DNA from 2 places in the Methylobacterium marchantiae genome. Region 1 is predicted to be linked to the other one. Evidence: predicted binding sites of a transcription regulator. Region 1 holds the regulator's gene; the other holds the start of a gene.
What was found. The regulator LexA, encoded in region 1, represses DNA repair genes until DNA is damaged. The targets are predictions, from matches to a motif close to TGTTCNNNNTGTGTTCNG.
Positions count from the first base shown of each region.

Region 2: parE (DNA topoisomerase IV subunit B) is a predicted target of LexA. The motif match lies at 3,177-3,194, and genes of this name have one in related genera.

Region 1 covers NZ_JBHTND010000018.1:7,946-13,828, reverse strand. Annotated here, with positions in the region: gene gltX (glutamate--tRNA ligase) at 1-562, opposite strand, end outside; gene ACFQ4G_RS13905 (ComEC/Rec2 family competence protein) at 759-3,020, shown strand; gene lexA (transcriptional repressor LexA) at 3,014-3,757, opposite strand; gene ACFQ4G_RS13895 (helix-turn-helix domain-containing protein) at 4,026-4,631, opposite strand; gene ACFQ4G_RS13890 (GntR family transcriptional regulator) at 4,843-5,535, opposite strand.
Region 2 covers NZ_JBHTND010000011.1:40,461-46,343, forward strand. Annotated here, with positions in the region: gene bchE (magnesium-protoporphyrin IX monomethyl ester anaerobic oxidative cyclase) at 1-448, shown strand, start outside; gene ACFQ4G_RS09940 (hypothetical protein) at 458-655, opposite strand; gene ACFQ4G_RS09945 (PhoX family protein) at 790-2,778, shown strand; gene parE (DNA topoisomerase IV subunit B) at 3,208-5,313, shown strand; gene ACFQ4G_RS09955 (outer membrane protein) at 5,547-5,883, opposite strand, start outside.

The DNA of each region.
Region 1 (5,883 bases):
CGGCGAGCATGTAGGTCGGGTTGCCGTCCGAACGCAGCAGGACGAGATCGTCCAGATCCTTGTTGGCCCAGGTGACGCGGCCCTGGACCTGATCCTCCACCACGGTCTCGCCCTCGGCGGGCGCGCGCAGACGGATCACCGGCTTCACGCCGGCCGGTGCCTCGGAGGGATCACGATCGCGCCAGCGGCCGTCGTAGCGCATAGGGCGGCCCTCGGCGCGGGCGGCCTCGCGCATGGCGGTGAGTTCGTCCGGCGTGGCGTAGCAATGATAGGCGTTGCCCGAGGCCAGCAGGCTCTCGGCGACCTCCCGGTGCCGCGCCGCGCGGGCGAACTGATAGACCACGTCCCCGTCCCAATCGAGGCCGAGCCAGCGCAGGCCGTCGAGGATCGCGTCTATGGCCCCTTGCGTGGAGCGCTCCCGATCGGTGTCCTCGATGCGCAGCAGCATGCGGCCGCCGAAATGGCGGGCGTAGAGCCAGTTGAAGAGCGCCGTTCGGGCTCCCCCGATATGCAGGTAGCCCGTGGGGGAGGGGGCAAAACGCGTAACGACGGGTGACGACATCGGGCGGCTAAACTTGTGCGTGAAGGTGGGAGGGCGGATCGACCGGCCCGGAGCCGCGCATGTAGCATGCGTTTGCGGTGGCGTTAAGAAAACCGTCGCACCGATGCTCGGCGGCGGACCCTCGCTCGCACGGCATTCCTCACGCTTCGAGCATGACCGCGATCGAGCGTGAACCCGCGGAGGGGCGCAACCGGGCATGGCGCAGGGCAGCGCACGGGCGATGGGTGCGAACGCCGCCGCGTGGAGCCGCCGGCGCTCGCTCTCCGTGCTCGGCGATGCCGCGAAGGAGTGGTGGCGTCGGGGCCTCGTCCGCGAAGTCGAGCAGAGGCGGCTGTTCCCGTGGCTGGCCGTGGCCTTCGGTGCCGGCATCCTCGTCTGCTTCACGGCGACGGATGGCCAACCGTCCCTCGTCGCGCCCCTCCTCGTCGCGACCCTGCTCTCCGCCGGCGTCCCGTTCCTCGGCGCGAGGCCCGTCGCCCTCGCCGTCGTTCTCGGCCTCGCCGCATCCTTCCTCGGCTTTTCCGCCGCGATCCTGCGCCTGGACCGCGTGGCGGCGCCCGTCCTCGCCCGCACGACGATCGCACCGCTCACCGGCCTCGTGGAAGCCCTGGACGAGCGCGAGGTCGGTGCGCGCCTGATCGTCCGCGTCGAGAGCTTCGGTACCCTCGCACCGGAGCGGCGTCCGACCCGGGTCCGCGTCTCCTATAAGCGGGCCCTCGCGCTGAAGCCTGGCGATTTCATCTCGGCGACCGCCCGGCTCCTGCCGCCACCCGAGGCGGCACGCCCCGGCGGATACGATTTCGCCCGCGACGCCTACTTTCGCGGGATCGGCGCCGTCGGCTCCCTCGTCGGCAAGATCGAGGTCAAACCCCCGCCCAGACCGATGCCCTGGACCGTCTCGGTGGCGGCCGCGGTGGACGATGCGCGCAACGCCCTGACGCGGCGCATCACCGATGCCAATGGCGGGCAGGCCGGCGCCGTGGCGGCCGCCCTGGTCACCGGCAAGCGCGGCCTCATCAACGCCGAGACCAACGACATCCTGCGGGCGGCCGGGATCTACCACGTGGTCTCGATCTCGGGGCTGCACATGGTGCTCGCCGCAGGCGTGGTGTTCTGGCTCGTGCGCGCGCTCCTCGCCCTGGTGCCGGGCCTCGCCCTGACCTGGCCGATCAAGAAGATCGCCGCCGGTTTCGCCATGGTGGGCGTCACCGCCTATTGCGTCTTCTCGGGCTGGGACATCGCCGCAGAGCGCTCGCTGATCATGACCCTGGTGATGCTCGGCGCGATCCTCGTGGATCGACCGGCCCTGAGCATGCGCAATCTCGCGCTGGCCGCCCTGATCGCGCTCGCACGCGAGCCGGAAGGCCTGCTCGGCCCGAGCTTCCAGATGTCCTTCGGGGCCGTCGCCGGCCTCATCGCCTGCGCCACCGCGCTCAACCGCTGGATGCCTCAGCGGGAGGGCCACGGTCTTCTCGCCCGCGCTTTCCGCTTCGTGATCGTCGCGGTCGTCGGCACCCTGGCGACGACCCTGGTGGCGCAGATCGCGACAGCCCCCTTCGCCACCTACCATTTCCAGACCGTCCAGCCCTTCGGCATCGTCGGCAACGCCCTCACGCTGCCGCTCGTCTCCCTCGCGGTGATGCCGGCGGCGGTCCTCGGGATCCTCGCCTATCCTTTCGCCCTCGATCAGCCGGTCTGGTGGGCGATGGGGCTCGCGGTGCGCGGAATGCTCACGATCTCCGGATGGATCAGCGGGTTCGGCCACGCCACCCTCGTCGTCCCGGCCTATGGCAGCACGGCGCTCGGCCTGCTCGCCATCGCCCTCCTGCTGCTGACCGTGCCGGTCTCGCATCTGCGCTGGATCGGGCTCGCCCCCGCCGGAATCGGCATGGTGCTGGCGGCGACGCCGCAGCGCTACGATCTCTATGTGGACCGCGAGGGAACGGGCGCCGCACTGCGCGATCGGGACGGGCGACTGGCCATCCTCGGCAAGCCGCCGGATTTCGTCCTCGAACAATGGCTCAAGGCGGACGGCGATTCGCGGAAAGCCGGCGCGGTATCGGCGTCGGATCGAAGCCGCTGCGACCCGATCGGCTGCACGATCGAGACGGAGCCGGGTCGAGCCATCGCCCTCGTCAAGGACAAGCGGGCCTTCGCCGAGGATTGCGCGCGAGCGACGATCGTCATTGCCCGCCGGGATGCGCCGCCGGGATGCCGGGCCAGCCTCGTCATCGATCGGGCCTATCTCGCCGCCCGAGGGGCGACGGCGATACGCTTCACGCCGGACGGTCCGGTCGCGACATCGGCGAGAGAGCCCGGATCTCGACCGCCATGGCGCCGAGCATGGCCCGAACCGGCGCCGAAGCCTTCGACACAGACGGCACCATCGAAGACGCCGGATGCCGAAGCCGAGGACGGCGAGCCGTCAGCGGACGTCTCTCCGGACCAGGATCAGTAGCGGCGCACCAGGCTGACGAGGCGTCCCTGGATCTGGACCCGATCGGGGCCGAGTACCCTGGTCTCGTAGGCGGGATTCGCGGCTTCGAGGGCGATGGACGACCCGCGCCGGCGCAGGCGCTTCAGCGTCGCCTCCTCGTCGTCGATGAGGGCGACGATGATGTCGCCCGTATTGGCGGTGTCCTGCTTCTTGATGACCACCAGATCGCCGTCGAGGATGCCCGCCTCGATCATCGAATCGCCGCGCACTTCGAGCGCGTAATGCTCGCCGCCGGCTAGGAAGTCGGGTGACAGCGTCACCGAATGGCTCTGGTTCTGGATCGCCGAGATCGGCGTACCGGCCGCGATGCGACCCATGACCGGGATGGTGATGGCCCGTCCGCTCTCGTCCTGAGCCTGGGCGGTGGGTTGACGGACCGACGGCATTGCCTTCGATCGCCCGCCTTCGACGACGCTCGGCGTGAAGCGGCGAACCTCGCCTGCGGGAGCGGAAACGGGACGAGGCGCGGGAGCGCCGGCGAGGCTTTCCGGCATCCGGATCACCTCGATCGCCCTGGCACGGTTCGGAAGGCGCCGCAGGAAACCACGCTCCTCGAGCGCCGTGATCAGGCGATGGATGCCCGATTTCGACTTCAGGTCGAGGGCGTCCTTCATCTCGTCGAACGACGGAGGCACGCCGCTCTCCTGCATCCGTTGCTGGATGAATTGGAGAAGATCCAGCTGTTTACGCGTCAACATACAGATCACTCTTCCACTGAAGCCAAGCTGCGGCGAATGCCTGACGAAACAAAACACGAACACGGTAGACGTTCCGCAAGTGTTCTGCAAGGGTTCCGTTAACCCGATGGTAGAGTTTGTTCCTTGGGCGCGATGTTCCGCTCGCGGGCGGGCAGCCGTCGAGACGGCTGCCGGATTCGCGGACGCGGCATAGGTGCGAAAACACTCGCTCGAACCGGGCCATATCCGCCATTTAAGACGATCTCGACCGAATCGCCGAAGCAGTCCGTCAGCCGCGTGGGTAGACGATGATCGAGAGGTAGGTCATCGGCGTCTGCAACAGCCTGGCCGGACCGTGCAAGCCGTTGGAATCGAACAGCAACGAGTCGCCCGGCAGGAGATGATAGTCTTCTCCCGCATGGTGATACATCATCTCGCCGGTGAGCATGTAGATGAACTCGGTGCCGACGTGACGAAAGCTGGTATAGGCCTCCGCCTCGGTCTCGAGGGTGATCAGGTAGGGTTCGAGGGCGACCTCGCCGCCGATCCCGGCCCCGAGCAACTCGTAGATATGGCCGACCTTGGTGCCCCGGCGCTCGATGACGACGCCCTGGCCCCGCTTGACGTGGGAGCAGTCCCGCCGCTCTTCGAAAGCCGAGAACAGGGCCGTGATCGGCACATTCAGCGCCGTTGCGATGGCGTTGATGGAGGAGAGCGAGGGCGAGATCGCGCCGTTCTCGATCTTCGACACCATCCCCAGGGAGATGCCGGCGGCATTCCCGAGATCGGCCACCGAGAGATCCCGCTCCCGGCGCAGCAGCCTGATCTGGTGGCCGAGCGCCTTCTCCAGAGGCTTCTCCTCGACGGAAGGAGCATTCGACGCAGTGGTGAGCATGACCCGATCCGCACCTTCCCGGCCCGACGCCGCGACCGGCCGCGGGCCGTCACCCATTATGGCGGCGGGCCCCGCCCTTCGCCAGTGCGGGCAGCCGCGGAATCTTCCAAACTCTACAATGTCGTAGGGGCGCCTTCACTCCGTCCGGAGACGAGACCGGCGAGCCGGATTCCGGCCCTCGACCTCGTGGCGGACAAATGCGCATCGACCTTCAGTCGAGGTAATCGCCGTATTTCTCCACATGGCTGGCGAGGCCCAGACCATGTTCCCGCACCAGGCGTTCGGCCAATTCCGCGTCGCGGGCTTCCAGCGCCTTGATGATCGCCACGTGTTCCTTGATCGAGTTGGCGGCGCGGTCGCCCTGGCGGAGGGCGGTGTTGCGGATGCCGCGGACATGCATCAGCAGGTTGCTGGTGATGTCCTTGATCACGTCGCACTGGCCGAGCGAGATGATCTTCTGGTGGAAGCGGATATTGGCTTCCGAGTATTCGTCGAGGTGGTCGGACGGGCGTCCCTCGTAGAATTCGGGGAAATGCTCGCGCAGGCCATGCAGCTGCTCGTCGGTGGCGCGCTCGCAGGCGAGGCGGGCGGCCATGCTCTCCAGGGCCGACCAGGCCTGGATCATGCTGACGATCTCCTTCTTCGACTTCTTGATGACGAAGACGCCGCGCCGGGCCTCGAACCGAACGAAGCCCTCCTGCTCCAGCACCGTCAGCGCTTCGCGGACCGGCGTACGGCTGACCCCGAGGTTCAGGGACAGTTTTCGCTCGTCCAGCCGCACTTCCTCGCGCTGGTTATAGATGTTCATGTTGGTGATCGCTTCTTTGAGCGCATCATAAGCAAGTGCACGCAAGCTCGAGGTCGCAACGATGGGCTTTACTTGAAACGTGTCGTTTTTGACCATTTTGGGCACCTGGAACGATTTCAACTCGCACGCATGGTCGAGCACACATGGTCGAGCACACATGGTGTGAAGCATGCCAAACCCGAGTTTGGAATACAAGGAACGCTTTGAGCGCAAGAAGTGTCTCAACACAAGAATAGCGTCACGGTCTGCGTCACTATCGCAGAAGCAACCTGCGAGATTCGCTTTATCGCGGGACAGCGAGCGATGCCCCTTCGCTAACCGCCCGCCTTCCAGCATTCCCCTCGATCGGCAAGATCGTGCAAATCCGTTTGACACTTGGTATTTGGTATGCCACCAATAATCGGGGAGAGAATGGAACTTCAAGCACGGATCGAGGCGCCGGAT
Region 2 (5,883 bases), on a different contig from region 1:
TCCCGACCAGATCCAGATGCTCTACGTGACGCCCCACCGTTGGACGCCGTATTTCGGCCTCGCGGCAGGGCGTCGGGTGATCCAGACCGACCGACGGCGCTGGGACTACAAGCATCAGGTTTTGGCGACCCGGCACATGGCGCCGTGGCGGGTGCTGCTGTGGTTCAAGCTGATCGAGGTGGCGGTCCAGGCGCGCCCGCGCGCGCTCGCGCGGGTGCTCTTCCATCGCGATGCCGGACTGCGCCATGCCATGCGCTGGTACACGCGGATGGGACGCCGGGTCTGGCCCTACGAGATCGCGAATTTCCTGCGCGATCCCCTGGTCGGGAACGGGCCGACCGTCGCGGAATTCTGGGGTGCGCCCCAGGACGACGAGGAAGAATCGATGTCGGCGACGCGCGCGGAGCGGCGCGTCGGGACAGCTTTACCCCGCGCGGATGCGGCTTAGCGCAGGGCCTCAGACGAACACGAGGAACATGCCGCAGCTCGCGACGAAGCCCGCGAGCGACATCGCCGAGAGGGTGAGAAACCGAGAGGGTGCCGGCCGGGCATCGTCCTGCCCGTCGTCGATCAGGGAAAAGGCATGGCCCGCGGCCTTAGACGCGCGGATCAGATCGTCGTGACGCACCATGCTCAGAGCTGCGGACGGTGCCATGTCGATCTCCCAATCGAACCGAATTTAGTGCGAAAACGCACAGGACTACGATCGGGTTCCGGAGCGTCGTCGTCATCCGCCCGCCATGTCCGGGCCCTAGGCTGCTTCGATCGATTCCAAGGAAGAACTTGACCATGACCGAGCCGCTGCGCACCCGCTCGCAGGCCGCGGAAGACGGCGAGGATGCCGGCTCCAACCCGAGCCGCAACGCCACGTTCGGCGACGTGGTCGCCGCCCGGTTCGACCGGCGCGACCTGCTGCGCGGCTTGCTCGGCGTCGGCGCCATCGCGGCGGTGGTGACGCCCCGCGCGCTCGCCGCCGGCCCGGCCGCGGCGGCGCAGGGACAGGCGGCACCGTTCCCGTTCAGGGAGATCGAAGCGGGGTCGGACGCGCACCATCACGTGGCGGAGGGGCACGATGCCGACATCCTGATCCGCTGGGGCGATCCGGTCCTGCCCGGCGCCCCCGCCTTCGATCCGCTGAACCAGAGCGCTGCGGCGCAGGCCCGGCAATTCGGCTACAACAACGACTTCGTCGGCTATTTCCCGATGCCCGGCGCCGCCGACCCGGCCGGGCACGGCCTGCTCGTGGTCAACCACGAATACACCAACGAGGAGCTGATGTTCCCCGGCCTCGGCCGCCAGGACATCAAGACCGTCGCCTTCAAGGGCATGAACCGCGACCTCGTCGAGATCGAGATGGCCGCCCATGGCGGCTCGGTGATCGAGGTGAAGCGTAACGACGGCAAATGGGCCGTGGTGCCGGAGTCCCGCTACGCCCGCCGCATCACCGCCGAGACGCCGATGGCGCTTTCCGGCCCGGCGGCGGGCTCCGCGCGGCTGCAGACCGGCGCCGATCCGACCGGCCGTGCGGTGAAGGGCATGATCAACAATTGCGCAGGCGGAACAACGCCCTGGGGGACGTGGCTCACCTGCGAGGAGAACATCAACTACTACTTCTCCGGCGCTCTGGCCGAGGGGTCGGCCGAGGCGGCCAACCACAAGCGCCTCGGCCTGCCCGGCAACGCCTATGCCTGGGGCCGCTTCCACGAGCGGTTCGACCTCTCCAAGGAGCCGAACGAGCCCAACCGCTTCGGCTGGGTGGTGGAGATCGACCCGTTCGATCCGGCCTCCGTCCCGACGAAGCGCACCGCCATGGGCCGGTTCAAGCACGAGGGTGCGGCCGGCATCGTCTCGAAAGGCGGGGCCTACGTCGTCTACCAGGGCGACGACGAGCGTTTCGACTACGTCTACAAATTCGTGACGGAGGCGGCCGTGAACCTCTCCGACCGGGCCGCCAACCGCGACATCCTCGATTCCGGGACGCTCCACGTCGCCCGTTTCGATGCGGACGGGCGCGGCGCCTGGATGCCGCTGGTCTTCGGCCAGGGAAAGCTGACCCCCGAACACGGGTTCGCGTCCCAGGCTGACGTGCTGGTCGAGGCAAGGCGCGCCGGCGACCTCCTCGGCGCCACCAAGATGGACCGTCCCGAGGATGTCGAGGCCAACCCGAAGACCGACAAGGTCTACGTGATGCTCACCAACAACGTGAAGCGCAAGGCCGAGGACGTGAACGCCGCCAATCCGCGGCCCGATAACCGCTTCGGCCACATCGTCGAACTCACCCCGGACGGGGGCGACCACGCGGCCCCGGGCTTCGCCTGGGAAATCCTCGTCAAATGCGGCGATCCCGCCATCGCCTCCGTGGGCGCCACCTTCTCCTCGGCGACGACGAAGGACGGCTGGTTCGGCATGCCGGACAATTGCTCGGTGGACGGGCAGGGCCGGCTCTGGGTCGCCACCGACGGGAATTCGCCGTCGAAGACCGGGCGCAACGACGGCATCTGGGCGATGGAGACGGACGGGCAGGGGCGGGGCACGGGCAAGCACTTCTTCAGGGTGCCGAACGGCGCCGAGATGTGCGGCCCCTACTTCACCCCCGACGACACCACCTTCTTCGTCGCCGTTCAGCATCCCGGCGAGGCCGACGAGGAGGATCCCAAGGCCGTGCCCGCCACGTTCGAGGCGCCCTCCACCCGCTGGCCGGATTTCAAGGACGGGATGCCGCCTCGCCCGGCCATCGTCGCGATCACCAAACGCGGGGGCGGCCGGGTCGGAAGCTGAGGTCGGCCACGCTTATCCGGACGCTTCGCGGCTCTTGCCCCTGGTCCCCGGATCACCCTCCGCTGCCGCTACGAGCGGCCGGGGAAGGGGCGGTGAATGACAATCGGGACGAGCCGGCGCCGATGAACAGGCTCAAGCCTGCCACGTCTCCCCTTTCCCGGACGCCTGCAGCGAAGCGGAAGGCGATCCAGGAGCCAGCGCAGGGAGGGCCGCGCCAGCGGCTCATGCCGAGCGAGTGGAGGCATGGTTCGCGGCGTCCTTCGCTGGCCCCAAGGTGAGCGGACCATGGTCTTGGCGGCGGCACCTCCGGTACCCCGACGACACAGCGTTAACGGAATCGGCGCAAGCTGTGCAGGAACACGGGGAGAGCGCCCGCCGGCAACGGCGCCGTCGCTTCACGTTTCCGTTTCGTTCCTGTATGGTTGGCCCATGACTCAGCGCGAGACCTCACGCCAGGCCGTTCCGGCCCCCGCCGGCGGCCGGCCGAGCGACCTGTTCGCGGGCGGTCAGGCGCCCGTGCGCGGCGCGAAGGCCTCCTCCGCCGCGCGCGCTCCCCTCGACAAGGCTTCGGTCGACAAGGCTCCGATCGATACGGCCGAAGCCGGCTACGACGCGTCGTCGATCGAGGTGCTGGAAGGCCTCGAGCCGGTCCGGCGCCGGCCGGGCATGTATATCGGCGGCACCGACGAGCGCGCCCTGCACCACCTCTTCGCCGAGGTGGTCGACAATTCCATGGACGAGGCCGTGGCCGGCCATGCCAGCTACATCGAGGTGGAGCTCGAGGCGACGGGCCACCTCGTCATCACCGACAATGGCCGCGGCATCCCGGTTGACCCGCACCCGAAATTCCCGGGCAAATCCGCCCTCGAAGTCATCATGACCACCCTGCATGCGGGCGGGAAGTTCGACTCGAAGGTCTACGAGACCTCCGGCGGCCTGCACGGCGTCGGCATCTCGGTGGTCAACGCCCTCTCGGACCACCTCGAAGTCGAGGTCGCCCGCAGCCAGGTCCTCTATCGCCAGATCTTCTCGCGCGGCCATGCGCAGGGACCCCTGGTGGAGGTCGGCCGGGTGCAGAACCGGCGCGGCACGCGGGTGCGCTTCCATCCCGATGCCGAGATCTTCGGGGCGCTGAAATTCGACCCGCGCCGTCTGTTCAAGATGGCGCGCTCCAAAGCCTACCTGTTCGGCGGCGTCGAGATCCGCTGGCGCTGCGCGCCGTCGCTGCTGGAGGGGCTGGAGGACGTGCCGGCCGAGACCGTGCACCGTTTCCCCGGCGGCCTGCGCGACTATCTCGCCCGCGATCTCGACGGCAAGGAGCTCGTCACCGACGCGGTCTTCTCGGGCAAGGTGACGAAGCCCGGCGGCCACGGCTCCCTCGAATGGGCCGTCGCCTGGATGGTGGTGGAGGACGGGGTCTCGCACTCCTACTGCAACACCATTCCCACCGCCGAGGGCGGCACCCACGAGAGCGGCCTGCGCGTCGCCCTGCTGCGGGCCCTGCGCGAGCATGCCGAGCGCGTCGGCCAGGCCAAGCGCATGACCTCCGTCACCACCGACGACGTGATGGCGACCTGCGCCTCGATGCTCTCGGTCTTCATCCGCGAGCCGGAATTCCAGGGCCAGACCAAGGACAAGCTCGCCACGGTGGAAGCCTCGCGCATCGTCGAGACGGCGATCCGCGACGCCTTCGACCATTGGCTCGCCGCCTCCCCGGCCCAGGCCAACAAGCTCCTCGACTGGGTGATCGACCGGGCCGAGGAACGCCTGCGCCGACGCCAGGAGAAGGAAGTCGCGCGCAAATCCGCGACCCGCAAGCTGCGGCTGCCGGGCAAGCTCGCAGACTGCTCCAAGGCCGGCACGGCGGGCTCGGAAATCTTCATCGTCGAGGGCGATTCCGCTGGCGGCTCGGCCAAACAGGCGCGCGACCGCGCCAGTCAGGCGATCCTGCCGTTGCGCGGCAAGATCCTCAACGTGGCCTCGGCCAGCCGGGACAAGATGGGCGCCAACCAGCTCATCTCAGACCTGACCCAGGCGCTCGGCTGCGGCACGGGCAACGGCTACAAGGGCGAGGACCTCCGCTACGAGAAGGTCATCATCATGACCGACGCGGACGTGGACGGCGCCCATATCGCCTCGCTGCTGATCACCTTCTTCTACCGGCAGATGCCCAAGCTCATCGACAAGGGCCATCTCTACCTGGCGATTCCGCCGCTCTACCGCCTCCAGCACGGCGCGAAGACGGCCTATGCCCGCGACGATGCCGACAAGGAGCGGATCATCAAGTCGGTCTTCAAGGGCGCCAAGGTCGAGATCAGCCGGTTCAAGGGGCTTGGCGAGATGATGCCGGCGCAGCTGAAGGAGACCACGATGGACCCCAAGAAGCGCACGCTCCTGCGCGTGGCGATCCTCGACGAGGCACGGGATTCCACCGGTGACGCCGTGGAGCGCCTGATGGGCAACAAGCCCGAGGCCCGCTTCGCTTTCATCTCCGAGCGCGCGGCCTTCGCCGACGAAGCGGTTCTCGACATCTGAGGGCGTGCGAAAGGGAGCTGCCCTGTCCGGAACCGGCTCCGTCCTCGCAAAAGTGGATCACCGTCGGAACCCGATCCGGCCGGCGCGGAAAATCCCGCAGCGTGCGTGGCACGGCGATCCGCGAAAGGCGGTCACAGACGCGAAAAGCCCGGCCTCGCGGCCGGGCTTTTCGTTTTGGACGATCCCGATGCCGCGCGATCCTCAAGGGACCGCGCGGCGATCAATGGACGATCCTAGTAGGTGCCGAACTTGTAGTTCAGGCCGGCGCGGACGACGGCGAACTCGTCGTCGCGGCGACCGGTGCTGACCGAGCGAACGACGTCGCCGGTCGCCGTGTTGACGACCAGAGCGCCCGTGCTGCGGTTGCCGCGATCCAGGTTCACGTACAGGCCTTCGACCTTCAGCGTCACAGCCGACGACTTGAAGAAGTTGAAGAACGAGTCGGTCGGGAGAGCGTATTCGATACCACCGCCGACGGCGTAGCCGGTGCGGAAGTCGTCGTTGCCGCGGAAGCCGCCGAAATCACGCTCGGCGCTGCCGGCGCCATAGGCGAAACCACCGGTGCCGTAC